Regions from separate parts of the Streptomyces sp. NPDC059499 genome, predicted to be linked through region 2. Evidence: riboswitches for the same ligand, from Rfam matches in the RefSeq annotation. Region 2 holds a riboswitch; each other region holds the start of a gene.

Region 1 (7,559 bases), on a different contig from region 2:
ACCGCAGCCGACGACCCGCTCCCCGACGAAGGGCGTGCGGTGCTGGCCCTGGAGCGGCGCTCCTGGGCCGGACCCGGTGCGAAGGAACGGGCGATCCGGGAGCAGCTCGGCATCTCGCCGGTCCGCTACTACCAGCTCCTCAACGCCCTGATCGACGACCGCCGCGCGCTCGCCGAGGACCCGGTGACGGTGAACCGGCTGCGGAGGGTGCGGGACGCGAGACGCGGGCGGCGCTGAGCCCCCGGCACCGCCGGACGGATGTCCTCGCCGCCGGACCGGGTTGATCGTGCCCCCACCACGGGCGCCCCGTCACCGATACGCTCGGAGCATGGGCAGCAACCCGGACCAACCTCTGCCGACCCCGTCCACCCAGGCCGGCCGTGAAGGCCTCGCCGCGCTCCTCGCGCGCCCCGACCGCGCCGTGATCGCGCTCGATTTCGACGGCACCCTCGCCGACATCGTGCCCGACCCGGAGCAGTCGCGGGCCCATCCCGGGGCCGTACCCGCACTCGCCGCGCTCGCGCCGCAGGTCGCCTCCGTCGCCGTGATCACCGGACGCCCCGCGGGCGTCGCGGTCCGGTACGGCGGCTTCGCCGGGGTGCCCGGCCTCGATCACCTCGTCGTCCTCGGGCACTACGGCGCGGAACGCTGGGACGCCGTCACCGGTACCGTGCACGCCCCCGCCCCGCACCCCGGCGTCGCCGCCGTCCGCGCCGAACTCCACGGCGTCCTGCACGAGGTGGGTGCCTGGCACGGCACCTGGATCGAGGAGAAGGGACAGGCCGTCGCCGTACACACGAGGCGGGCCGACGACCCGCAGGCGGCCTTCGAGTCCCTGCGCGAACCCCTCGGGCACCTGGCCGCCCGGCACGGGCTGATCGTCGAACCGGGCCGCCTCGTCCTTGAGTTGCGCCCGCCGGGCATGGACAAGGGAGTGGCACTCGCGGAGTACGTACGGGAGGCCGGCGCCGGGTCCGTCCTGTACGCCGGGGACGACCTGGGCGACCTCGCCGCGTACGCAGCCGTCGAGAAGCTCCGCGCCGAGGGGCCGGACGGCACCCCGGGCCTCCTGGTCTGCAGCGGCACGGAGGTTCCCGAACTCGCCGAGCGTGCCGACCTGCTGCTGCCGGGCCCGGCGGCCGTGGTGGGCCTGTTGGAATCCCTGGCCCGGCGCATCGGGAAGCTCTAACCCCGCAGGGCGTCCAGCTGGTCCAGGAACCACTGCTGCGGCGGCAGCGCGGTCGCCGCGGCGGCCAGCCGCTTCGTGCGGGCGCTGCGCTCGTCGTCCTCCATCGTCAGCGCCTCGTGCAGCGCCGCCGCCGTGGCCGACACGTCGTACGGGTTGACCACGACGGCGTCCTCGCCGAGCTCCTCGTAGGCTCCCGCCTCCCGCGAAAGCACCAGCGCGCAGCCGTTGTCGGAGACGACCGGGACCTCCTTCGCGACGAGGTTCATGCCGTCGCGGATCGGGTTGACCAGTGCCACGTCCGCCAGCCGGTACGCCGCGAGCGAGCGGGCGAAGTCGTCGTCGACGTGGAGGATGACCGGGGTCCAGCCCTCCGTGGCGTACTCCGCGTTGATCGCGTCGGCGACGCGCTGAACCTCGGCCGTGTAGTCGCGGTACACCGCGAGGTCCTGCCTGGAGGGGTACGCGAACGCCACGTGCACCACCCGCTCGCGCCATTCGGGGCGCTCCTCCAGCAGGGCGCGGTAGGCGTGCAGCCCCCGGACGATGTTCTTGGAGAGCTCGGTGCGGTCCACCCGCACGATCGTCCGCCTGCCGGCGCCCACCTGCTCCCGAAGCGTCTCCATCCGCTCGTCCACGTCCGCCTCGTGGGAGCGGCGGCGCAGGAAGTCCGCGTCGGCGCCCAGCCCATGCACCCCGATCCGGGTGCGGCCGGTGCCGCCCAGGACCTCCGTGCAGCAGCTGATGAACGCGTCCGCCCAGCGGCGGGTCAGGAACGCGGCCCGGTCGGCACCCAGGATGCCGCGCAGCAACTGCTCACCGATGTCGTCGGGCAGCAGCCGGAAGTAGTCGACGGGGGCCCACGGGGTGTGCGAGAAGTGGCCGATCCGCAGATCGGGGCGCAGCTCGCGGAGCATGCCGGGCACCAGCGACAGGTGGTAGTCCTGGACCAGGACCACCGCGCCCACGCCCGCCTCCTCGGCGAGGGCCTCGGCGAAGGCGCGGTTGTACGCCTCGAACGACGCCCACTGCCGACGGAACTCCGCGTCGAACACCGGCTCCAGCGGTGTCTGGTAAATCATGTGGTGGACGAACCAGAGCACCGAGTTGGCGATGCCGTTGTACGCGTCGTCGTGGACTCCGGCGTCGATGTCGAGCATGCGGACGCCGGGCTCCGACAGGCCTCGCCGGACCGACTCGCGGTCGCCGTCGCTCAGGGCCGCGCACACCCACAGCTTGTCCTCGACGGCGCTCAGACCGGAGACGAGGCCGCCCCCGCCGCGCTTCGAGTCGAGCGTGCCGTCCTCGCGCAGCGCATAGGACACGGGGCCGCGATTGGACGCGACGAGGACCTGGGCAGAGTGCTCGGAGACCATGTACCCGAACCTAGCCCGTTCGGGAAGCCGCCAAACGCGAAGCCAACCGCGAAACGTCACGCCGCGTGGCGGGACGCGTACTCCGTGATCTCCCGCATCGGCGGCCGCTCCTCGGTGTCCACCGCATGGGTGCGCGGTACGAAGCCGCTCTCGCCCCGCTCGAACTGGGTGAGCACGGGCCGCACCAGATGCCCCCGGGAGAGCCGCAGCTGAGCGGTGCGGTAGATCGCCGCCGCCATGCGGCCGAGCGCCTGGCCGTCCTGGTGGCGGTGCTTGCGCACGCCGACGTCCACCTGCGCCAGCGCGTCCAGGCCCACGGTGTGCAGGGCGTCGACGAGCAGGCCCAGCTCCACCCCGTAACCGACGGGGAAGGGGAGCCGTTCGAGCAGGGAGCGGCGTACGGCGTACTCGCCGCCCAGCGGCTGGACGAAGCCGGCCAGCTGAGGCCAGTGCAGGTTGAGCAGCGGGCGTGCCACCAGTTCGGTGACCCGACCGCCCTGGCCTGCGGCTTCTCCCAGGGGGCGGTCGTACATGGCCTTGACGAACTGGACCTCGGGGTCCGTCAGCAGGGGGCCGACGATCCCGGAGACGAAGTCCGCGGAGAAGTCCTTGAGGTCGGCGTCGATGAAGCAGACGATCTCACCGCTGGTCACCAGCAGTGACCGCCACAGCACCTCGCCCTTGCCGGGTACGGCCGGTATCCGGGGGAGTATCGCGTCCCGGTGCACCACCCTGGCACCCGCCCGGCGGGCCACTTCGGCGGTGGCGTCGGTGGAACCGGAGTCGATCACCACCAGCTCGTCGACGAGCCGGACCTTCTCCATCAGCTCGCGCCGGATCTCCTCGACGATCGCTCCGACCGTCTCCTCCTCGTTCAGGGCGGGCAGGACGACGCTCACCCGGGCGCGGCGCGGATCCCTCGCGCGCGCGGCCGTGAGGCGGTCGAGCGGGCGGTCGTCGGCCGACCAGGAACGCCTGGTCAGCCAGCGTTCCACCTCTTCCAGCACGGTCGATACTCCCTGTATGTGATCCATCTCGCGGTTCGGACGACTATCTCAATCGTCCAGGGCTTCGGTTACAGTCTTGAACAACGCGGATGACCCTCGCATGTCGGGGTCGGTCCGCGAATAAATGCCCGGATCGATGGTCCGGTGCCATAGCGCTCATCCAGAGGGACTGAGGGAACGGCCCGTTGAAGTCCCGGCAACCCCCCTGCCGACCGCAAGGTCACGGTGGGGAAGGTGCCAATTCCGTCTTGTGGCGAAATACGCCGCAAGGAAGATGAGGAGAAAGGGCTCCGCCATCATGTCTGTTCAGACAGTTGCAGCGAACACCGATTCTTCTGCCGTGGACCTCGGTTCCGCCGCAGCACTTTCCTGCCGCGAATGCGGCGAGCGTTTCGAGCTCGGTCCCATTTTCGCCTGTGCGTCCTGTTTCGGGCCGCTCGAAGTGGCGTACGACCTGCCGAGCGGCTCCCCGGAAGAGCTCAAGAAGCGCATTGCCGAAGGCCCCGACAACATCTGGCGCTATGCGCCGCTGCTGCCCGTTCCGGCCGATGTCGCGAGCAAGCCCAACATCAACCCCGGCTTCACGAAGCTGGTCAAGGCCGACAACCTCGCCCGTGAGCTGGGCGTCACCGGCGGTCTGTACGTCAAGGACGACTCCGGCAACCCGACGCACTCCTTCAAGGACCGTGTCGTCGCGATCGCCGTCGAGGCCGCCCGCGCCTTCGGATTCACCACCCTGTCCTGCTCCTCCACCGGCAACCTCGCGGGTGCGGTGGGCGCCGCGGCGGCCCGCGCCGGCTTCCGCTCGTGCGTGTTCATCCCGCACGACCTGGAGCAGGGCAAGATCGTCATGGCCGCGGTGTACGGCGGCGAACTGGTCGGCATCGAGGGCAACTACGACGACGTCAACCGCTTCTGCTCGGAGCTCATCGGCGACCCGCTCGGTGAGGGCTGGGGCTTCGTCAACGTCAACCTCCGCCCGTACTACGGCGAGGGCTCCAAGACCCTGGCGTACGAGATCTGCGAGCAGCTCGGCTGGCAGCTGCCCGACCAGATCGTCATCCCGATCGCGTCCGGGTCGCAGCTCACGAAGATCGACAAGGGCCTGCAGGAGCTGATCAAGCTCGGCCTGGTCGAGGACAGGCCGTACAAGATCTTCGGTGCCCAGGCCGAGGGCTGCTCCCCGGTCTCCACCGCCTTCAAGGCCGGGCACGACGTCGTACGGCCGCAGAAGCCGAACACGATCGCCAAGTCCCTCGCGATCGGCAACCCGGCCGACGGCCCGTACGTCCTGGACATCGCCCGGCGCACCGGCGGTGCCGTCGAGGACGTCAACGACGAGCAGGTCGTCGACGCGATCAAGCTGCTGGCCCGCACCGAGGGCATCTTCGCGGAGACCGCGGGCGGTGTGACGGTCGGTGTGACGAAGAAGCTGATCGACGCCGGTCTGCTGGACCCGACGCTGACCACCGTCATCCTGAACACCGGTGACGGCCTGAAGACGCTGGACGCCGTCGCCCCGACGACCGGCCTGTCGGCCACGATCCGGCCGAGCCTGGACGCGTTCCGCGACGCGGGCCTCGCCGCCAGCTGACCACCCGAGACCGAAGGAAGGCACCCCATGAGCGTCAAGGTCCGTATCCCCACCATCCTCCGCACCTACACGGGCGGTCAGGCCGAGGTCCCGGCCGAGGGCACGATCCTCTCCGAGGTCATCGAGTCCCTGGAGAACAACCACCCGGGCATCGCGGCCCGCGTCCTGGACGACCAGGGCAAGCTGCGCCGCTTCGTGAACGTGTACGTCAACGACGACGACGTGCGCTTCGAGGGCGGCCTGCAGACCGCGACCCCGGACGGCGCCGGCATCTCGATCATCCCGGCCGTCGCCGGAGGCTGACCCGCCGAGCACCGTGCCCGGAGGCCGGCCGCCGGGCACCGTTGCCGGAGGCCGAGCCTCCTGTACGACTTCACAGCGTGAACACCGTTGCCCCCTCCGCAAGAGAAGCGGAGGGGGCAATTCTGCATGGTTGAGCGCGGTACAGTTGGGGAAGTCCCCTCCGCTGCCTGTGCCGCCCGCATATGAGAATGCGCCCGGTCGCGATAAGAAGCAGCCAAAGTACGTGAACTCCTTGCGCCATAAGTGGCCTTTGTCAGGCCCGACTTGCCCTGGAATCTTGTGAGTTGCACCTATCCGGGCGTTCAGCTGTGCCCAGAATTCTCGTCCGATTGCCCTGTTGCAGAGGGCAGTTGGGCAGATACATTCGGCCGCGGTCGACGCGTTCCGGCGCACGCCACCCTCTCCTGTCGGAGGGTGAGTTCTGACCCGGGCCCGCGAAGTGCGGTCCTGTGCAAGGGCCAGTAATAGGGGAGTTAGGCATGGCTCAGGGCACCGTCAAGTGGTTCAACGCGGAGAAGGGGTACGGCTTCATCGCGGTCGACGGTGGTGCGGATGTTTTCGTCCACTACAGCGCGATCCAGATGGACGGGTACCGCACCCTCGAAGAGGGTCAGCGAGTTGAATTCGAAATCTCGCAGGGCCAGAAGGGGCCGCAGGCGGACATGGTCAAGCTCGCCGTCGGCTGAGCTCGGCGCGGTCGGCCAACGACACTACTCACACACGCAGGGCCCGTACCTCCGAAGAGGGGTACGGGCCCTGCGTGCGTCCCGCGAGCCCCCGGCGGTTGTCCACATCTGGAGGGGGACGCTTGCACTCGCAGGGGTCGAGTGCTAATCATTGGCGTTAGCACTCTCCAGGTGAGAGTGACAGAAACTTGGACCGGGCCGGTGAGGCCCGCAGGCTCACGGGGCAAGGAACCGCTGAGCACGCTGGCCGTCCGTCGCGGGCGCCTCTCGGTCCGGAGAAATCCACCCCTGTCCGGGAGGACCACTTCACATGGCCAAGATCATCGCGTTCGACGAGGAGGCACGGCGCGGTCTCGAGCGCGGGATGAACCAGCTCGCCGACGCCGTCAAGGTCACCCTCGGCCCCAAGGGCCGAAACGTCGTCCTCGAGAAGAAGTGGGGCGCGCCCACGATCACCAACGATGGTGTTTCCATCGCCAAGGAGATCGAGCTCGAGGACCCGTACGAGAAGATCGGTGCGGAGCTGGTCAAGGAGGTCGCCAAGAAGACGGACGACGTCGCCGGCGACGGTACGACCACCGCAACCGTTCTCGCCCAGGCGCTCGTCCGCGAGGGCCTGCGCAACGTCGCCGCGGGTGCCAACCCGATGGCTCTCAAGCGTGGCATCGAGAAGGCCGTCGAGGCCGTCTCCGCCGCTCTGCTGGAGCAGGCGAAGGACGTGGAGACCAAGGAGCAGATCGCTTCGACGGCCTCCATCTCCGCTGCCGACACCGAGATCGGCGCCAAGATCGCCGAGGCGATGGACAAGGTCGGCAAGGAAGGCGTCATCACCGTCGAGGAGTCCCAGACCTTCGGTCTGGAGCTCGAGCTCACGGAGGGTATGCGCTTCGACAAGGGCTACATCTCGGCGTACTTCGCGACCGACATGGAGCGTATGGAGACGTCGTTCGACGACCCGTACATCCTGATCGTCAACTCCAAGATCAGCAACGTGAAGGACCTCCTTCCGCTGCTCGAGAAGGTCATGCAGTCGGGCAAGCCGCTGCTGATCATCGCGGAGGACGTCGAGGGCGAGGCCCTGTCGACCCTGGTCGTCAACAAGATCCGTGGCACCTTCAAGTCCGTCGCCGTCAAGGCTCCGGGCTTCGGTGACCGCCGCAAGGCCATGCTCGGCGACATCGCCATCCTCACCGGTGGCACCGTCATCTCCGAGGAGGTCGGCCTCAAGCTCGAGAGCGCCGGCGTCGACCTGCTCGGCAAGGCCCGCAAGGTCGTCATCACCAAGGACGAGACCACGATCGTCGACGGAGCGGGTGACAGCGACCAGGTCCAGGGCCGCGTCAAGCAGATCCGTGCCGAGATCGAGAACTCCGACTCGGACTACGACCGCGAGAAGCTCCAGGAGCG
Region 2 (7,559 bases):
GGCCGCGCTGATCTTCCTGGCCGGCATGTTCGTGCACATGATGCGCGTCTTCTTCACGGGTGCGTTCCGCAAGCCCCGTGAGATCAACTGGATGTTCGGCTTCCTGCTGTTCGTCCTGGGCATGTTCACCGGGTTCACCGGCTACTCGCTCCCGGACGACCTGCTCTCCGGTACGGGTGTCCGCTTCACCCAGGGCGCCATCCTGGCGACGCCGATCGTCGGTACGTACCTCTCGATGTTCCTGTTCGGCGGGGAGTTCCCCGGCGGCGACTTCGTGGCCCGGTTCTACTCGATCCACATCCTGCTGCTGCCGGGCATCATGCTCGGTCTGGTCGTGGCCCACCTGATCCTGGTCTTCTACCACAAGCACACGCAGTTCGCGGGTCCCGGCAAGACCAACAAGAACGTCGTCGGCATGCCCCTGCTGCCGGTGTACATGGCGAAGGCCGGAGGGTTCTTCTTCCTCGTCTTCGGTGTCATCACCGTCATCGCGGGCATCGCCTCGATCAACCCGATCTGGGCCCTCGGCCCGTACCGCCCGGACCAGGTGTCCACCGGCGCCCAGCCCGACTGGTACATGGGCTTCGCCGAGGGTCTGATCCGAGTGATGCCGGGCTGGGAGATCAACCTGTGGGGCCACACGCTCGTCCTGGGTGTGTTCATCCCGCTGACGGCCTTCGGCCTCGTGCTGGCGGCGATCGCGGTCTACCCCTTCATCGAGTCCTGGGTCACCGGGGACAAGCGCGAGCACCACATCCTGGACCGTCCGCGCAACGCCCCGACCCGTACGGCCTTCGGTGTCGCATGGATCACCGAGTACGTCATCGTCTTCATCGGTGGTGGAAACGACCTGTGGGCCACGCACTTCCACCTGTCGCTGAACGCCATCTCGTGGTTCGTCCGGATCTTCATCTTCGTGGGCCCGGTCATCGCGTTCATCGTGACGAAGCGGATCTGCCTCGGCCTCCAGCGCCGCGACAGGGACAAGGTGCTGCACGGACGCGAGTCCGGCACCATCAAGCGCCTGCCGCACGGTGAGTTCGTCGAGATCCACGAGCCGCTCAGCCAGGGCCAGCTGCACACGCTCACCGCGCACGAGCAGTACAAGCCGATCGAGATCGGCCCGACGGTCGACGAGAACGGTGTCGAGCGCAAGCCTTCGGCGCTGCAGAAGCTGCGGGCCAAGCTCAGCAAGAGCTACTACGGCGAGCAGAGCCAGATCGCCAAGCCCTCCGCCGAGGAGTACAAGGAGATCACCAGCGGCCACGGCCACCACTGATCACCTGAGCTGATCGCCACAGCAGGAGCCCCGTCCATTCGATGGACGGGGCTCTTCGCTGTCTCCGGGGCTGGATAGGGTGGGGGGATTCTTCTATCGGCTGTGGACCCCAGGAGCGGACCATGAACGTTGTGACCCCGGACGGCGGCGACAGCGTGGCGGACCGTTCCTGGCCCGGCGTGCTGATGCCCCTCCTGCGCGGCGAGAGCCTGACGGCCGAGGACACCGCCTGGGCGATGGACCGCATCATGAGCGGCGAGGCCACCGACGTGCAGATCGCCGGCTTCGTGATCGCGCTGCGTGCCAAGGGCGAGACCGTCGACGAGGTCACCGGACTCGTACGCACCATGTACGAGCACGCCCACACGATCCAGGTGCCCGGCCGCACGGTCGACATCGTGGGCACCGGCGGCGACCTGGCCAAGACGGTCAACATCTCCACCATGTCGGCGATCGTCGTCGCCGGGACCGGCGCCAAGGTCGTCAAGCACGGCAACCGCGCCTCCTCCTCGGCGAGCGGGGCCTCCGACGTGCTCGAGAAGCTCGGCGTCAACCTCGAGCTGACCCCGCAGGGCGTCGTCCGGGTCGCCGAGGAAGCGGGCATCACCTTCTGCTTCGCGGTGAAGTTCCACCCCGCCCTGCGGCACGCGGCGAGGGCCCGCAAGGAGCTCGGCACGCCGACCACCTTCAACATCCTGGGCCCGCTCACCAATCCGGCCCGGGTCCGCTCCCAGGCCGTCGGCGTCGCCGACCTCAAGATGGCGCCGATCGTCGCGGGCGTGCTCGCCGACCGGGGGAGTTCGGCGCTGGTCTTCCGGGGCGACGACGGCCTCGACGAGCTGACCACCACGGCGACCTCCCGGGTCTGGATCGTCCGGGACGGCGCCGTGCGCGAAGAGGCGTTCGACCCGCGGGACGTCGGCCTGGACCTGGTGCCGGTCTCGGCGCTGCGCGGCGCCGACGCCTCGTACAACGCGGACGTCGCCCGGCGGATGCTGGACGGGGAGACAGGCCCCGTACGCGACGCGGTGCTCCTCAACTCCGCTGCCGCGCTGGTCGCGCTCCACCCGGGCGAGGGCACGCTGAACGAGCAGATCGCGGCCGGGATCGCGAAGGCCGCGGAATCGATCGACTCGGGTGCCGCCAAGCGGGCGCTGGAGCGCTGGGTGGCCGCCAGCAACGCCTGAGGCAGGGCCGTGTGGAACGGGGCGCAGTCCGGATCGCGGACTGCGCCCTTGCGCATGTGGTCAGGTATGGCAAGATGCTGCGCAGGTCATGAGTGACAGCGAATAAGCCCCGGCTCGCTGTCCGGCAACCCTCCGTCCGTGGCGGGGTGCCCCGGGTGAAGACCAGGCCGCAGGCAGCGAGGTCTGTGGCAAGCGCGGGCCCCTAGGCATCTGTGAATGCCAACCCCCGGGGTCCTGGTCCCCAGGGAGCCTCTTGTGAGCAAGCGAATGCGATAGGGCTCAACGCCCTCTTCCGCGCACCCTCTTCTTCTTTTCCCGCGCTGCCGCGTATCTGCCGGCGTCGGGATTTCGCCTGCCTGTTACGGGAGTTCGCCATGTCTGTCTCCACCGCTGCCGCCGACCAGACCATTTGTGCCCCGCTGCCGGTTCTGGGAGCCGATGTCACTGTTCCTCTGGTTACGGGCGGCGAAGTCACCTATGCCGCCCTCGACTACGCGGCGAGCGCCCCGGCCCTGCAGCGCGTGTGGGACGACGTGGCCGCCTACGCCCCGTACTACGGCAGCGTGCACCGCGGCGCCGGCTACCTCTCGCAGCTCTCCACGGACCTCTTCGAGAGCAGCCGCGTCACCGTCGCGGAGTTCCTCGGCTGCCGTGCCGAGGACCAGGTGGTCTTCACCCGCTCGACGACGGACTCCCTCAACCTGCTGGCCGCCGCACTCCCCGCGGACTGCCAGGTGTTCGTGTTCGAGACCGAGCACCACGCCTCGCTGCTGCCCTGGCGCGACGCCCGCGTGACCTACCTCGACGCCCCCCGTACCCCGGCCGAGGCCGTCGTGACGCTGGAGCGCGCGCTGGCCGGCCGCGACCCCTACGGCCCCGCGCTGGTCTGTGTGACGGGCGCGTCGAACGTCACCGGTGAACTGTGGCCGGTGCAGGAACTGGCCGCCGCCGCCCACGCGCACGGTGCCCGGATCGTCCTCGACGCCGCACAGCTGGCACCCCATCACCCCGTGGACATCGCGGAACTGGACGTCGACTGGGTCGCCTTCTCCGGGCACAAGCTGTACGCGCCGTTCGGCTCGGGCGTCCTCGCGGGCCGGGCCGACTGGCTGCGGGACGCGGAGCCGTACCTCGCGGGCGGCGGCGCCTCCCGGAAGGTCGCCCGGCGCGCCGACGGCGGCGTCGACGTGGAGTGGCACACCACGGCCGCCCGGCACGAGGCCGGATCGCCCAACGTGATCGGCGTCTACTCCATCGCCGCTGCCTGCAAGGCCCTGACCGAGGCCGGGTTCGACCAGCTCGTCGCGCGTGAGCAGCAGCTCGTCACCCGGGTCCGTGAAGGCCTGGCCGAGGTCCCCGCGGTCAAGGTGCTCTCCCTGTTCGGCGACGACGCCCCGAGGGTCGGCGTCATCTCCTTCGTGGTCGAGGGCTGGAACAGCTCGCACTTCGCCGCGGCGCTCTCCGCGGAGTACGGCATCGGGGTCCGCGACGGCCTGTTCTGCGCCCACCCGCTCGTACGGACCCTGCTGGGCAGCGAGCCGCAGGACCCGGGCGAGTGCGGCGCCCCGGAGGCCGAGCCGGGCGAGCGGTCCCTCAACGCCATCCGGGTGAGCTTCGGGGCCGGTACGCCGGACGAGCACATCGAGCGGTTCCTGGGCGCGGTCCGGGAGCTGGTGGGCGCGGGTGCCCGGTGGACCTACCGCACCGAGGACGGGCGCTGCGTCCCGGACAGGGGCGCTGCGCAGGTCTGACCCGGCCGGGTACGGCTTCGGCCGGGGACGGGAGGCGATGGCCCCGTCCCCGGCCGAAGCCGTACGCCGTGTCCGGTCGTCCTACGCGTCGAGACCGATGGCGAAGGCCGCCTCGAGGTCGTGCTGCGAGTACGTGCGGAACGCCACGTGCGTGTCGGTGCCCTCGACGCCGGGGATCTTGCTGATCCGGCCGGGAATGACATCCGCCAGATCGTCGTGCTTGGCCACCCGGACCATGGCGATCAGGTCGTACGTACCGGTGACCGAGAAGACTTCGCTGACGCTGTCCAGCGCGGCGACGGCCTCGGCGATCTCGGGGATCCGGTCCACGCTGGTTTTGATGAGCACGATCGCGGTGATCACGGCTGGCTTTCTCCCTCGGTGGCCGTGGCTGGAGACTTCACTCTAGCCCCACCCCGGTAGCGCCCCCAGGCGTAGAGGAACCCGGCCGCGAAGCCCGCGACATGGGCGAGGTAGGCGACGCCGGGGCCGCTGCCCGCGCCCTGCGCGGCCAGCCACTGCAGCGCGAACCAGAAGACGAGCACGATCCAGGCGGGGAAGCGCAGCGGCAGGAAGAAGAGGAACGGGAAGAGACTGGTGACCCGGGCCCGGGGGAAGAGGTAGAGGAACGCGCCGAGCACCGCCGAGATCGCCCCCGACGCGCCCACCAGGGTCTGGTCGGAGCCGGAGTGCGCGACCGCGTAGACGACCAGGGCCAGATAGCCGCAGCAGACATAGAAGAAGACGAACTCGGCCCGGCCCATGCGCTCCTCGGCCATCGCCCCGAACACGTACAGGAACAGCATGTTGCCCAGCAGGTGCAGCCAGCTCCCGTGCACGAAGAGGGCGGTCAGCGGGGTGAGGGCGGCGTGCGCGGAACCGTCCAGGAGTTCGCTGGGGATCACCCCCCACCGCTCGAAGTACCCGGCCTGCGCGGCGAGCAGGGCGTCCGCCGTGCCGTAGGCCGGATTGAACCCGGAGAGCGGGCTGATCAGGAACACGGCGGAACAGGCCGCGATGAGGCCGTAGGTGACCGGTGCGCCGCCCGCCGAGGCCGCGGCCCCGAACTCTCTGGCCCGCTCCCGCCACCCGGCATCCCGCCAATCGATCACGTACAGAGCATGACGCACCGGCGGAGAACGTGACAGATCGCCTCGCCGTGCCGATGGGTAAACGCGAGGCCGTAGGGTTACCGCAGGACATCGCAGTTCGACGGCGCACCGCGAGATCGAAGACCTGGGCAGTACGAGACTCGACGAAAGAGGACGCAACGATGACGACGGTTCCCACGCCCACCGACGGGACCCGCTGGCGCTGCACGCTCTGCGGCAACCTCACCCGCTTCGATGTGACGCGCTCCTCCAAGGTCGTGGAGTACGTCCACCTCGACCTGGCCGGGGAGTCGAGTGTCGAGGAGCGGGAGGTGGTCAGTGAGACCATCGAGTCCGTGCGCTGTCGTTGGTGCAACGCGGTGGACCAGATCGAGCTGGTCGACCGACCGGGTGCCGACTCCTGACGGGGCTGTGCGGACAGACATATTGGGGTGATGGATGGTGGAGCAGCCGACAGGCGGCGCCGGACCGGCCGACGCGGCCGACGGCGCCGCGGAGTCGCTCGACCGTCCGCTGCCCGAAGGCGTGCGCCGCAAGGTCGTGGCGCTCGTCTCCGACGCCTTCGGCGGCCTGACCGTCGGCGAACTTCCCCCACAGCTCAGGCAGTACGCCCGCTTCACCCCGACCAGGCGCGCCAAGTTCGCGGGCAACGCGATGGCGGCCGCCCTCGAGAGCGATCCGGTCTTCCGCCGGCGCATCGGTGAGCGGATCGGCCAGGGCCAGCCGGAGCTGGCCGCGGCGCTGGAGTCCGGCGCGCCGCCCGCCGCCGCCGATCCGGTCGATGTGGCCGCGGCGGCGTACGTGCTGCGGCCGGCCGGCTGGGTCAAACTGGTGGCCGCGGCGGGCGAAGAGGTCCAGCGAGCCGACGCCGAGCGGGTGGACGAGGAGACCCGGCGCGAGCTGGAGAGGCTGCGCGAGGAGCTCGCCCACGCCCGCAGCCACACCAGGAGCGAGACCGAGCGGCTGCGTTCGGAACTGGACGCGGCCCGCAAGGAAGCGGAATCCCTGCAGCGCAAGCTGCGCAGCGCCCTGAGCGAGGTGAAGCGCGGCGAGGCGGCCCTGCGCAGGGGCAGCGCCGAGACGGACACCGTGCGGGCCGAGGCGGCCGCCCAGGTGTCCGCTGCTGAGAGCGAGTCCCGGCGCCTGAAGGCGCGCCTGGCCGAGGCGGAGACCTCTGTCGAGGCGAGCCGCAGGGCGGCCAGGGAAGGGCGTTCCGTCGAGGACATGCGGCTGCGGCTGCTCCTGGACACCGTGCTCGACGCGGCTCAGGGGCTCCGCCGTGAACTCGCGCTGCCGCCCTCCTCGATCCGCCCGGCCGACAGTGTCGAGGCGGTGGAGCCGGGCCGCATGTCACCGAAGGACATTGCGGCCAGGGCCCTTTCGGAGACGGATCCGGCGCTGCTCGACCAGCTGCTCGCGCTGCCGCAGGCGCATCTGATCGTGGACGGCTACAACGTCACGAAGACCGGCTATCCGCAGATGCCGCTGGAGAAGCAGCGGTTGCGGCTCCTGGGCGGCCTCTCGGTCCTCGCCGCGCAGACGGGCGCCGAGATGACCTGTGTCTTCGACGGGGCCGAACTGGCCGCACCCGTCCTGCTCGCGCCGCCGCGTGGGGTGCGTGTGCTGTTCAGCAAGGCGGGGGTGACGGCCGACGAGCTGATCAGGCAGCTGGCCCGCGCGGAACCGCCGGGCAGACCCGTCGTGGTGGTGTCCACCGACCGCGAAGTGGCCGACGGGGTGGCGAAGGCGGGCGCTCGGCCCGTCGCGTCCGCATTGCTCCTGAAGCGCCTTTCACGCGTCTAGTTCGTCATGTGTGGCATGTGCGGCTTGTCGGAATTTTGGGAACGTACCGTCAAGTCGCCACTACACGCGGTGTGATGAAAGTAAAGAAGTGCCTGGTGTGACGAGATTTTTCCTGTGAGGATTTGAACTGATCACAGGATGGTCACTAGGGTCAGGCCTCGAACCTTCGCACGGTTGATCACCCACCAGGGGTGACAGCGAAGGAACCGCCGAGTCCGTGACGTGCACGGAGCCGGGGATTCAGTCCCCCACAGCCCGGTAGGCGGCTCGAGGAAGAAGGAGCTCGCCTTCGTGGCGTCCCACCGTCGTCCCAAGCAGCCGAGCCGCACCCGCGTGACCGTGCTCACCGCGACCGCCGCTGCGGCCGTGGCCCTGACTTCCCAGGCTGCGCACGCCGATCCCAAGCCGACCAAGAACGAGGTCAAGG
Region 3 (7,559 bases), on a different contig from region 2:
GGCGGTACGGATCGAGACGTCGTCGAAGCGTGCAAGGGGCTTCCTCGGTGCGGCTCGGCCGGTGGTCGACGTCAGGCGGGCGGCGTGTACGCCGTTGGTGCCAAAGCGAATTCGGAGCCTTGGGTCCCGGAGCGACGTTCAGGGGTCAGCCCGTGGCCCGGATAGCGGCGATGTCGAACTGGAGGCGGAGCCTCTCGCTCACCATGGCGCCGCCCTCGGCCAGCCTCGCGTTGTACGTCAGGCCCCAGTCGGAACGGTTGATGGTGGTGGTGCCGTCGAAGCCGACGCGTTCGTACCCGAACGGGTCGGTCACGTAGCCGATGTAGGTGAGGTCCAGGACCACCGGGCGGGCGATTCCCCTGATGGCGAGGTCGCCGGTCATGCGGTAGACCTCCTTGCTCGTCATCTGCACGGCGGTGCTGGTGAAGGTGATACGCGGGTGCTTCGCGGCGTCCAGGAAGTCACGGCCGATCAGATGGGCGTCGCGCTGCTCCACGCCCGTGTCGACGCTCGCGGTGGCCAGTGCGATCTGGGCCCTGGAACGAGCCGGGTTCCGGCCGTCGAAGTAGAGGCGGCTCTCGTACTCCGCGAAGGAGCCGCGCACCGTCGTCACCATGGCGTGCCGCACGGAGAACCCGATCCTGCTGTGCGCGGGGTCGATCATCCACTCTCCTGTGAGAGCCGCCAGGGCCGGATCCGGCACCACCGCAGCTGTGGGGGGCGTGGAGGCCACCGGGGCGGTCGGTGCCGCTGTGCGTCGGAGGGTGGAACTGCGGCTGAAGAGGTTCATGATCATCTTGTTACTCGGGGGTAAGCAGCACCCGCAAGGCCGGATGGGGAAACCCGACCATTCATGAGCAGACTTTCACAGGGTGGAGTTCCGGTCGGCGCCATCGGTACGGCGCGAACGGCGTGCTGGTACCCGTCACCGGTCCGGGGATCCGGGGTTGCGGCCTGCGGATATCCAGTTGGGTACGTGGCCGAGGAATGGCAAGGTGACGCCCATGCCGTCGCCCACAGTCGAAGAACTCCTCCGTGAACTGCATGCCTCGCTCACACGGCGCAGGCGCCCGGAGGATGTGGCCCGGCTCATCCAGGATCTGTACGCGGCCCAGGGCACCGAACCCGACGCGGCCACGGAGGCGGCACTCGCGAAGGCCGCCGAGCATTCGTTGCGCAACCTCTGGCACGGCTACACCTCCATGCGGGAGGACTTCGCCCGCCCGGTCGGCGCGCAACGACAGCTCGCCCGTGTGGCATGCCTGTTCGCGGATGTGCCGGAGCTTCCGGACAGTGCGGGAGACGATCCGGACCGGATCGAGGAAGTCATCCGGCGTGCAGGCGACTCCATAGGTCGCGCGTACGGACAGAACGACTTCGGCGTGGACCGTCTCGACCGGGCCGAGCGAGCTGCTGCCGGTCTCGGTGAGGTCTCCAAGCGCCAGTACAACAAGCGCTTCCGTCTCCTGCGCCGTACGGAGGCGAAGCTGGCGCGGCTGATCCACGAGCGACGCCGCCGCGAGGTGACCATGACGGGCAAGGGAGCACTCGCCCACGCACTGCCGTACGCCCTCTTCGCCACGGATCCGGACACGGCGGCCTTCATCGCGTACTTCACGGCACGGGGCTACATGCGCAGTGTGTTCACCAACGGCCGGCAGCGCCAGGTCTACGACGAGGTCGCCGACGCACTGTTCCAGCGCCTGCGCGCGCATCCTGAGCGGACCTGCTGGTCTGCGGTCGCGCACGTGCACCCCACGTCGGAGGTGCTGGGCGCGGTGTCCGACGAGGACATCACCCACCTGCTGGTCCGGTGGAACGGCTTCCTGCGCCAGGTCGCGGAACTGCTGGAGGACGCCTGGAACCGGCATCCGTTGGAGCGCGACACGATGATCGTGCGCCGAGGCGACGACTCATCGACGTGGAACCAGGCCGCACAGGCGTGGAACGCGGCCCGGGCCCACTGGTTCGCGATCCTGTCCGAGCTGGGCCAGGACCAGATCCTGGATCGCGTCTGCCCCGGCAAGGTGCCCCGGCTGATGGCTGCCGATGTGGCGTACTGGCACCGCATGAGCGGCGGCGGGCTGCACCCCGACACCTACATCTGGGCAGAGCTGCCGTTGCCCTGGGAAGTGCTCCGGGGAGAGCGGGAATGCCCGCGCTCACTGGTCGAGGAGGTCTGCGCGCGGCATCGGATGGACCCGGTCGCCGGCGCCTGGACGGCCCCCAGGCCCACGGTCGAGGCAGTCGCCTTCCGCCGGACGCCCGAACTGGTCCACGGCGTTGCCGTGCGGGACCCGCTCATGGCCAGTGCCCTCCGGTCCGCCGGAGTGTTCTCCGGGAAGGGCAAGCGTGCGGCGGCGAGAGAGTGGCTGTGACCGACGGCCCCAGGACCTCGGGTAAAACCGGTTGCCCGGAACAGCGCCCCCGGCCATGATCGACGTGGCGGCGAGGAAGCTCTGCGGAGGAGCGCCCGGCTCTGATCCCGGGTGGACGTAGGTTCGAATCCTGCCCTCGTCGCCGCTCTCACCTCGCACCCGACCTGCTCAAACTGGGCTCGGGAAAGGCCCGTTGAGGCTCTCGGGAGCGCTCTCGTCGATTGCCCGTGATCGAGCGCCGCAGCAACAGCAATCAGCCTCCGGCGTCCCGGAGCGTGATCTGTCCGTTTGCGATCATTCGCGAATCGGCCGGGGTATGACGTGATCGTTAAAGGTCGGAAATCGGCGCGATTGGCGCCCGATGCTTCACTCAACCTCCTTATAGTGGTCCCGCGTTGATCGTATGGCCGCAACGCGCGAAGCCGTCTCCCAGGAGTCCGTACGATGACGACCCCTCGTCCGTCCGCCGCGCCCGCATCCGGCGGTGGCTGCCCCGCGCACGCCGCCACCGCCCCCGTACCGCTCAGCGGCCCGGAGTTCCACACCGCACCGCAGGCCCTCTACCGGACCATGCGGCACGAGTACGGGCCCGTCGTGCCGGTCGAGCTCCCCGGCGGCTTCCCGGCCTGGCTGGTCGTCGGGTACCGCGAGCTCCACCAGGTCACCAGTGACGGCGAGTTGTTCCCGAGAGATGTCGGGCTATGGAACCAGTGGGAGCACATTCCCGAGGACTGGCCGCTGCTCCCCATGGTCGGCCGCCCGATGCCGTCCATCTACTTCACCGCGGGCGCCGAACACCGGCGGCATGCCGAGATGGTGGTGCCCGCGCTCGAGAGCGCCGATCCGTTCGAGATCCGGGGGCATTGCGAGCAGCTCGCCGACCGCCTCATCGACGACATCTGCAGCCGGGGCACGGCCGACCTCGTCGCCGAGTTCGCCGAACCGCTGCCCCTGCTCGTCCTCGCCCGGCTCGTCGGCTTCCCCGACGCCGAAGGAGCGGACATCGCCCGGGTCCTGAAGGACCTGGCCGACGGGGGGCCCGGCGCGCAGGAGGCGTACGGGCGGTTCGCCGAGCACATGCAGCGGCTCGTGGCGGTCAAGCGGGACGCGCCCGGGGACGACATCACCTCCCGGATGCTCGCGAACCCGGAGCCGTTCACCGATCAGGAGTACGCGCTCGACCTCATGGCCATCACCGCCGCCGGCCATCTGACCACGGCCGACTGGATCAGCAACTCCCTGCGGCTGATGCTCACCGAGGACCAGTTCGCCGACTCGCTCGTCGGCGGTCGGCGCAGCGTCGGCGACGCCATGAACGAGGTCCTCTGGGAGGAGAGCCCGACCCAGATCCTCGCCGGCCGCTGGGCGGTCCGCGACACCCAGCTCGGCGGACGGACGATCCGCGCCGGGGACATGCTGCTGCTCGGTCTGGGGGCGGCCAACACCGACCCCCTCGTACGCCAGGACCTGGGGTCCGGCGGTGCCACGAGGCACGGCAGCAACAGCGCGCACCTGGCCTTCAGCCACGGTGAGTACCGCTGCCCCTTCCCCGCGCAGGAGATTGCCGAGATCATCGCCCGTACCGGGATCGAGGTCCTCCTCGACCGGCTGCCCGATCTCGAACTCGCCGTCGCCGAGAAGGACCTCGTCCGGCGGCCGTCCGCCTTCCTGCGCGGGATGAACGCGCTCCCCGTCCGCTTCGCTCCCGTACGTACGACAGGAGATCTGCTGTGAACTGCCCTCACGCGACCGTGGTCATCGACCCCATGGTCCAGAACCTCGACGGTGAGACCGAGCAGCTGCGCCAGGCGGGGCCGCTCGCGCGCATCGAGCTGCTGGGGGTCCCGGCGTGGACCGTCACGCGGCACGCCGAGGCACGTCAACTGCTCGTCGACCCGCGGCTGGTGAAGGACCTGGACGCCTGGGGGCTGTGGAGGAGCGGGGAGGTCACCCACGCGTGGCCCCTGATCGGAATGATCGATGCCGGTCGCTCCATGTTCACGGTCGACGGCGGCGAGCACAGGAGGCTGCGGACGAAGACCTCCCAGGCGCTCACCCCGCGCCGGCTCGAGGCGGTCCGCCCCGCCATCGAGAAGTTCACCGAGGAGCTCCTCGACGCCCTCGCCGAGCAGGGCAAGGACGGGGTCGTCGACCTCAAGGCCGTCTTCGCCCAGCCGCTGCCGATGCGGGTCGTCGGGCTGCTGATGGGGGTGGACGAGGACCAGTTCCCGATGCTGACGAAGCAGTACAAGGCCTTCTTCTCCATGCTCACCCCGCAGGAGGAGCGTCTGGCGCTGCTGCGGGAGCTGGACGTCTTCTACACCGATCTCGTACGGGAGAAGACGGCGCGGGCCACCGACGACCTCACCAGTGCGCTGATCCTGGCCGACGAGGGCGGCGAGCCCCTCACCGAGGAGGAGGTCGTCGGCAACCTCAAGGCCATGGTGGCCGCCGGGCACGAGACCACGATCGGGCTCATCCTCAACGCCGTACGCGCACTGCTCGCCCATCCCGACCAGCTGCGGATGGTGCTGGACGGGGAGATCCCGTGGGAGACGGTCGTCGAGGAGACGCTGCGCTGGGACACGCCCACCACGCACCTGCTGATGCGTTTCGCCACCGAGGACATCCAGGTCGGCGACCAGGTGATCGCCGCGGGAGAGGGCGTCGTCATCTCCTACCGGGTCATCGGACGCGACGCCGAACACCACGGCGAGGACGCCGACTCCTTCGACATCACCCGTCCGACACCGATCCGGCACATGACCTTCGGTCACGGCCCCCACATCTGCCCCGGTGCCGCGCTGTCACGGGTGGAGGCCGGCATCGCACTCCCCGCCCTTTTCGCACGCTTCCCCGCGCTCAAGCTCGCGATACCGGACGACGAGATCCGCAAGCTGCCGGTGATGACGCAGAACGACATGGAGGCCTTCCCCGTCCTGCTGCACGGCTGAGGCGGGTCGGATCAGGAGGGCATGCGCGAGGGCGGGGACGCGTACGGGCGGGAGGCATCGCGCCCGTACGCGGGGGGTGGTCCGGCGGCCCCGACGTCCTCCCGGCTCCTGTTACGCTTTTGACGGGTCATGAGTTCCAGTGGAAAGCCCCGGCTCGCTGGACGGCACCCCGCTCCGCTGCGGGTGCTCCGGGTGACGACCCGCTCCGCGCGGCACCGTGCGGGGAACAGCGGACCACCGGGGACGGGCCCCCGGGGTCCAGGACCCCGGAAGGCGACAACAGCCATGCTTCCCCACCTCATTCACCACGACGCCTGCGCGCGCTACGCGCCCGGCCACCACGTGCACTGGATCCACGCCAAGAAGTGCGTACAGGAACCCGGCCAGGCCGTGGAACTCCTGCTGACCGCGGGCGATGTCCGCGACGACGGCTGGCTGGTCCTTCGCGCGGCCTTCGAACACCCCGGCGGCCTGCCCGAGGTGTGGATGCACGCTCCCGCCGATCTGCGGGAGTTGCTCACGGACCACCGCGGGCGCGTGTACTGGCTGCCGCGCTGGCACGCGCTGCGCTTCGTCGGCCTCGGCGGTGAGGCGACCGGCCTCGTGAACGTGGGGACCGAGGGCGGACCGCTGTGCGGGACGACCGCACCCGATCCCCAGCACACGGGCCGCGGGAACTTCACCTACGGGCTGTAGCCGACCAGCCCCAGGAACGGTTGCGTTCGGCCGGCACCGCCCCTTTCGGGCGGGCCGGTCCGTTCGTGATACCGGACAGAGTCCGGGTTTTCGTCGAATGCGCGCTCAATCCGTTGACGCAAGACGTGTTCGATTCTACGGTCCCGTCCTGGCCGCTCGTCCGGAGTTACGAGCGCCGTTCGGCACGTCGAACACGTCAATGTCATGCGCATGGCAACCTCCTGGCCCTCGGTGACGACTGCCGGGTACCCCGACACGACCGAAGAAGGTCTCCTGATGAGCCGCATCCCGACAAGAATTCCGCGAAGGACCCTCGCCGCCCTGCCCGCCGCGCTCCTGCTGGCGCTCGTGCCGACGAGCGCGTCCGCGTACCCCAACCCCGGTGTCGTCAACGGCGACATCGTCGTCCACGACCCCACCATGATCCGGAGCACGTCCGGCCAGTACCTGCTCTACTCCACCGGCGAGGGCCTCCAGCTCCGCACCTCCACCGACCGCACCGCCTTCGGCCGGTCGGGCAACGCCTTCACGACGAAGCCGAGCTGGTGGAAGAACTACTCCTCCGCATCGGACCCGTGGGCCCCTGATATCTCCTACCGCGGCGGCAAGTACCTGATGTACTACGCCGTTTCGTCCTTCGGGTCGAACACGTCGGCGATCGGCCTCGCGGCGTCCACCACCGGCCTGGCGGGCAGCTGGAGCGACTACGGGATCGTCTACACCTCGAACTCGTCGAGCGACTACAACGCCATCGACCCCAACCTCTTCGTGGACGACGACGGCAAGTGGTGGCTGTCCTTCGGCTCCTGGTGGACCGGGATCAAGATGATCCGCGTCGACCCGTCGACCGGCAAGCAGTACGCCGGAGACACCGCACGCCGCTCGCTCGCCTCCCGCCCCACCGGTACCAAGGCGGTCGAGGCGCCCTCCCTCGTGAAGCGCAACGGCTACTACTACCTCTTCGCCTCGTACGACACCTGCTGCGCGGGCACCAGTTCCACGTACAAGATCAAGGTGGGCCGGGCGACGAGTGTCACCGGGCCCTACTACGACCGCAACGGCGTGAACATGCGCAGCAACGGCGGCACCCCCGTCATGGAGTCCCACGGCCGGTACATCGGCCCCGGCGGCCAGTCGATCCTCGCCGACTCCGACGGCGACCTGCTCGTCTACCACTACTACGACGGCCAGGACAACGGCACCCCGAAGCTCGGCGTCAACCTACTGAACTGGAGCAGCGGATGGCCCGTCGCCTACTGACCCTGCTGAGCGCCCTCCTGCTGGCCCTCGCGCTGGGGCAGCCGGCCTCCACGCAGGCGGCGCCGTCCGGGACGTCCTCCGTACAGGCCGCCGAGGGGCGTCCGTACACCAATCCCGTCAAGGCGCAGAAGGGAGCCGACCCCTGGATCTCGTACCACGACGGCAACTACTACCTGGTGTCGACGAGTTGGACCGACGTCATCACCATGCGCAGGTCGCCGACCCTCGCCGGGCTCGCGACCGCGCCGAGCGTGCAGGTCTGGCAGGGCGA

The links. Region 2 has a riboswitch for S-adenosylmethionine ahead of ACFW9O_RS16280 (aminotransferase class V-fold PLP-dependent enzyme). Riboswitches for the same ligand answer to the same signal wherever they lie in the genome.
Region 1: linked by a shared signal. The riboswitch ahead of thrC (threonine synthase) and the one ahead of ACFW9O_RS16280 (aminotransferase class V-fold PLP-dependent enzyme) in region 2 are both predicted to bind S-adenosylmethionine.
Region 3: linked by a shared signal. The riboswitch ahead of ACFW9O_RS30805 (hypothetical protein) and the one ahead of ACFW9O_RS16280 (aminotransferase class V-fold PLP-dependent enzyme) in region 2 are both predicted to bind S-adenosylmethionine.

Annotation. Positions count from the first base shown of each region.
Region 1 is NZ_JBHYTT010000019.1:3,516-11,074, reverse strand. Features, by position in the region: gene ACFW9O_RS31325 (DUF3263 domain-containing protein) at 1-237, shown strand, start outside; gene otsB (trehalose-phosphatase) at 329-1,189, shown strand; gene ACFW9O_RS31315 (trehalose-6-phosphate synthase) at 1,186-2,562, opposite strand; gene ACFW9O_RS31310 (glucosyl-3-phosphoglycerate synthase) at 2,619-3,569, opposite strand; SAM riboswitch class I at 3,723-3,850, shown strand; gene thrC (threonine synthase) at 3,868-5,163, shown strand; gene ACFW9O_RS31300 (MoaD/ThiS family protein) at 5,191-5,466, shown strand; gene ACFW9O_RS31295 (cold-shock protein) at 5,946-6,152, shown strand; gene groL (chaperonin GroEL) at 6,463-7,559, shown strand, end outside.
Region 2 is NZ_JBHYTT010000006.1:68,465-76,023, reverse strand. Features, by position in the region: gene ACFW9O_RS16290 (ubiquinol-cytochrome c reductase cytochrome b subunit) at 1-1,279, shown strand, start outside; gene trpD (anthranilate phosphoribosyltransferase) at 1,402-2,466, shown strand; SAM riboswitch class IV at 2,551-2,667, shown strand; gene ACFW9O_RS16280 (aminotransferase class V-fold PLP-dependent enzyme) at 2,841-4,217, shown strand; gene ACFW9O_RS16275 (Lrp/AsnC family transcriptional regulator) at 4,299-4,580, opposite strand; gene ACFW9O_RS16270 (rhomboid family intramembrane serine protease) at 4,577-5,329, opposite strand; gene ACFW9O_RS16265 (hypothetical protein) at 5,491-5,733, shown strand; gene ACFW9O_RS16260 (NYN domain-containing protein) at 5,771-7,132, shown strand; gene ACFW9O_RS16255 (NlpC/P60 family protein) at 7,424-7,559, shown strand, end outside.
Region 3 is NZ_JBHYTT010000018.1:44,369-51,927, reverse strand. Features, by position in the region: partial or broken gene ACFW9O_RS30835 (AbfB domain-containing protein) at 1-35, opposite strand, end outside; gene ACFW9O_RS30830 (YceI family protein) at 146-790, opposite strand; gene ACFW9O_RS30825 (hypothetical protein) at 1,005-2,378, shown strand; tRNA gene ACFW9O_RS30820 (tRNA-Gln) at 2,448-2,520, shown strand; gene ACFW9O_RS30815 (cytochrome P450) at 2,823-4,112, shown strand; gene ACFW9O_RS30810 (cytochrome P450) at 4,109-5,332, shown strand; SAM riboswitch class IV at 5,458-5,568, shown strand; gene ACFW9O_RS30805 (hypothetical protein) at 5,618-6,028, shown strand; gene ACFW9O_RS30800 (arabinan endo-1,5-alpha-L-arabinosidase) at 6,305-7,288, shown strand; gene ACFW9O_RS30795 (family 43 glycosylhydrolase) at 7,270-7,559, shown strand, end outside.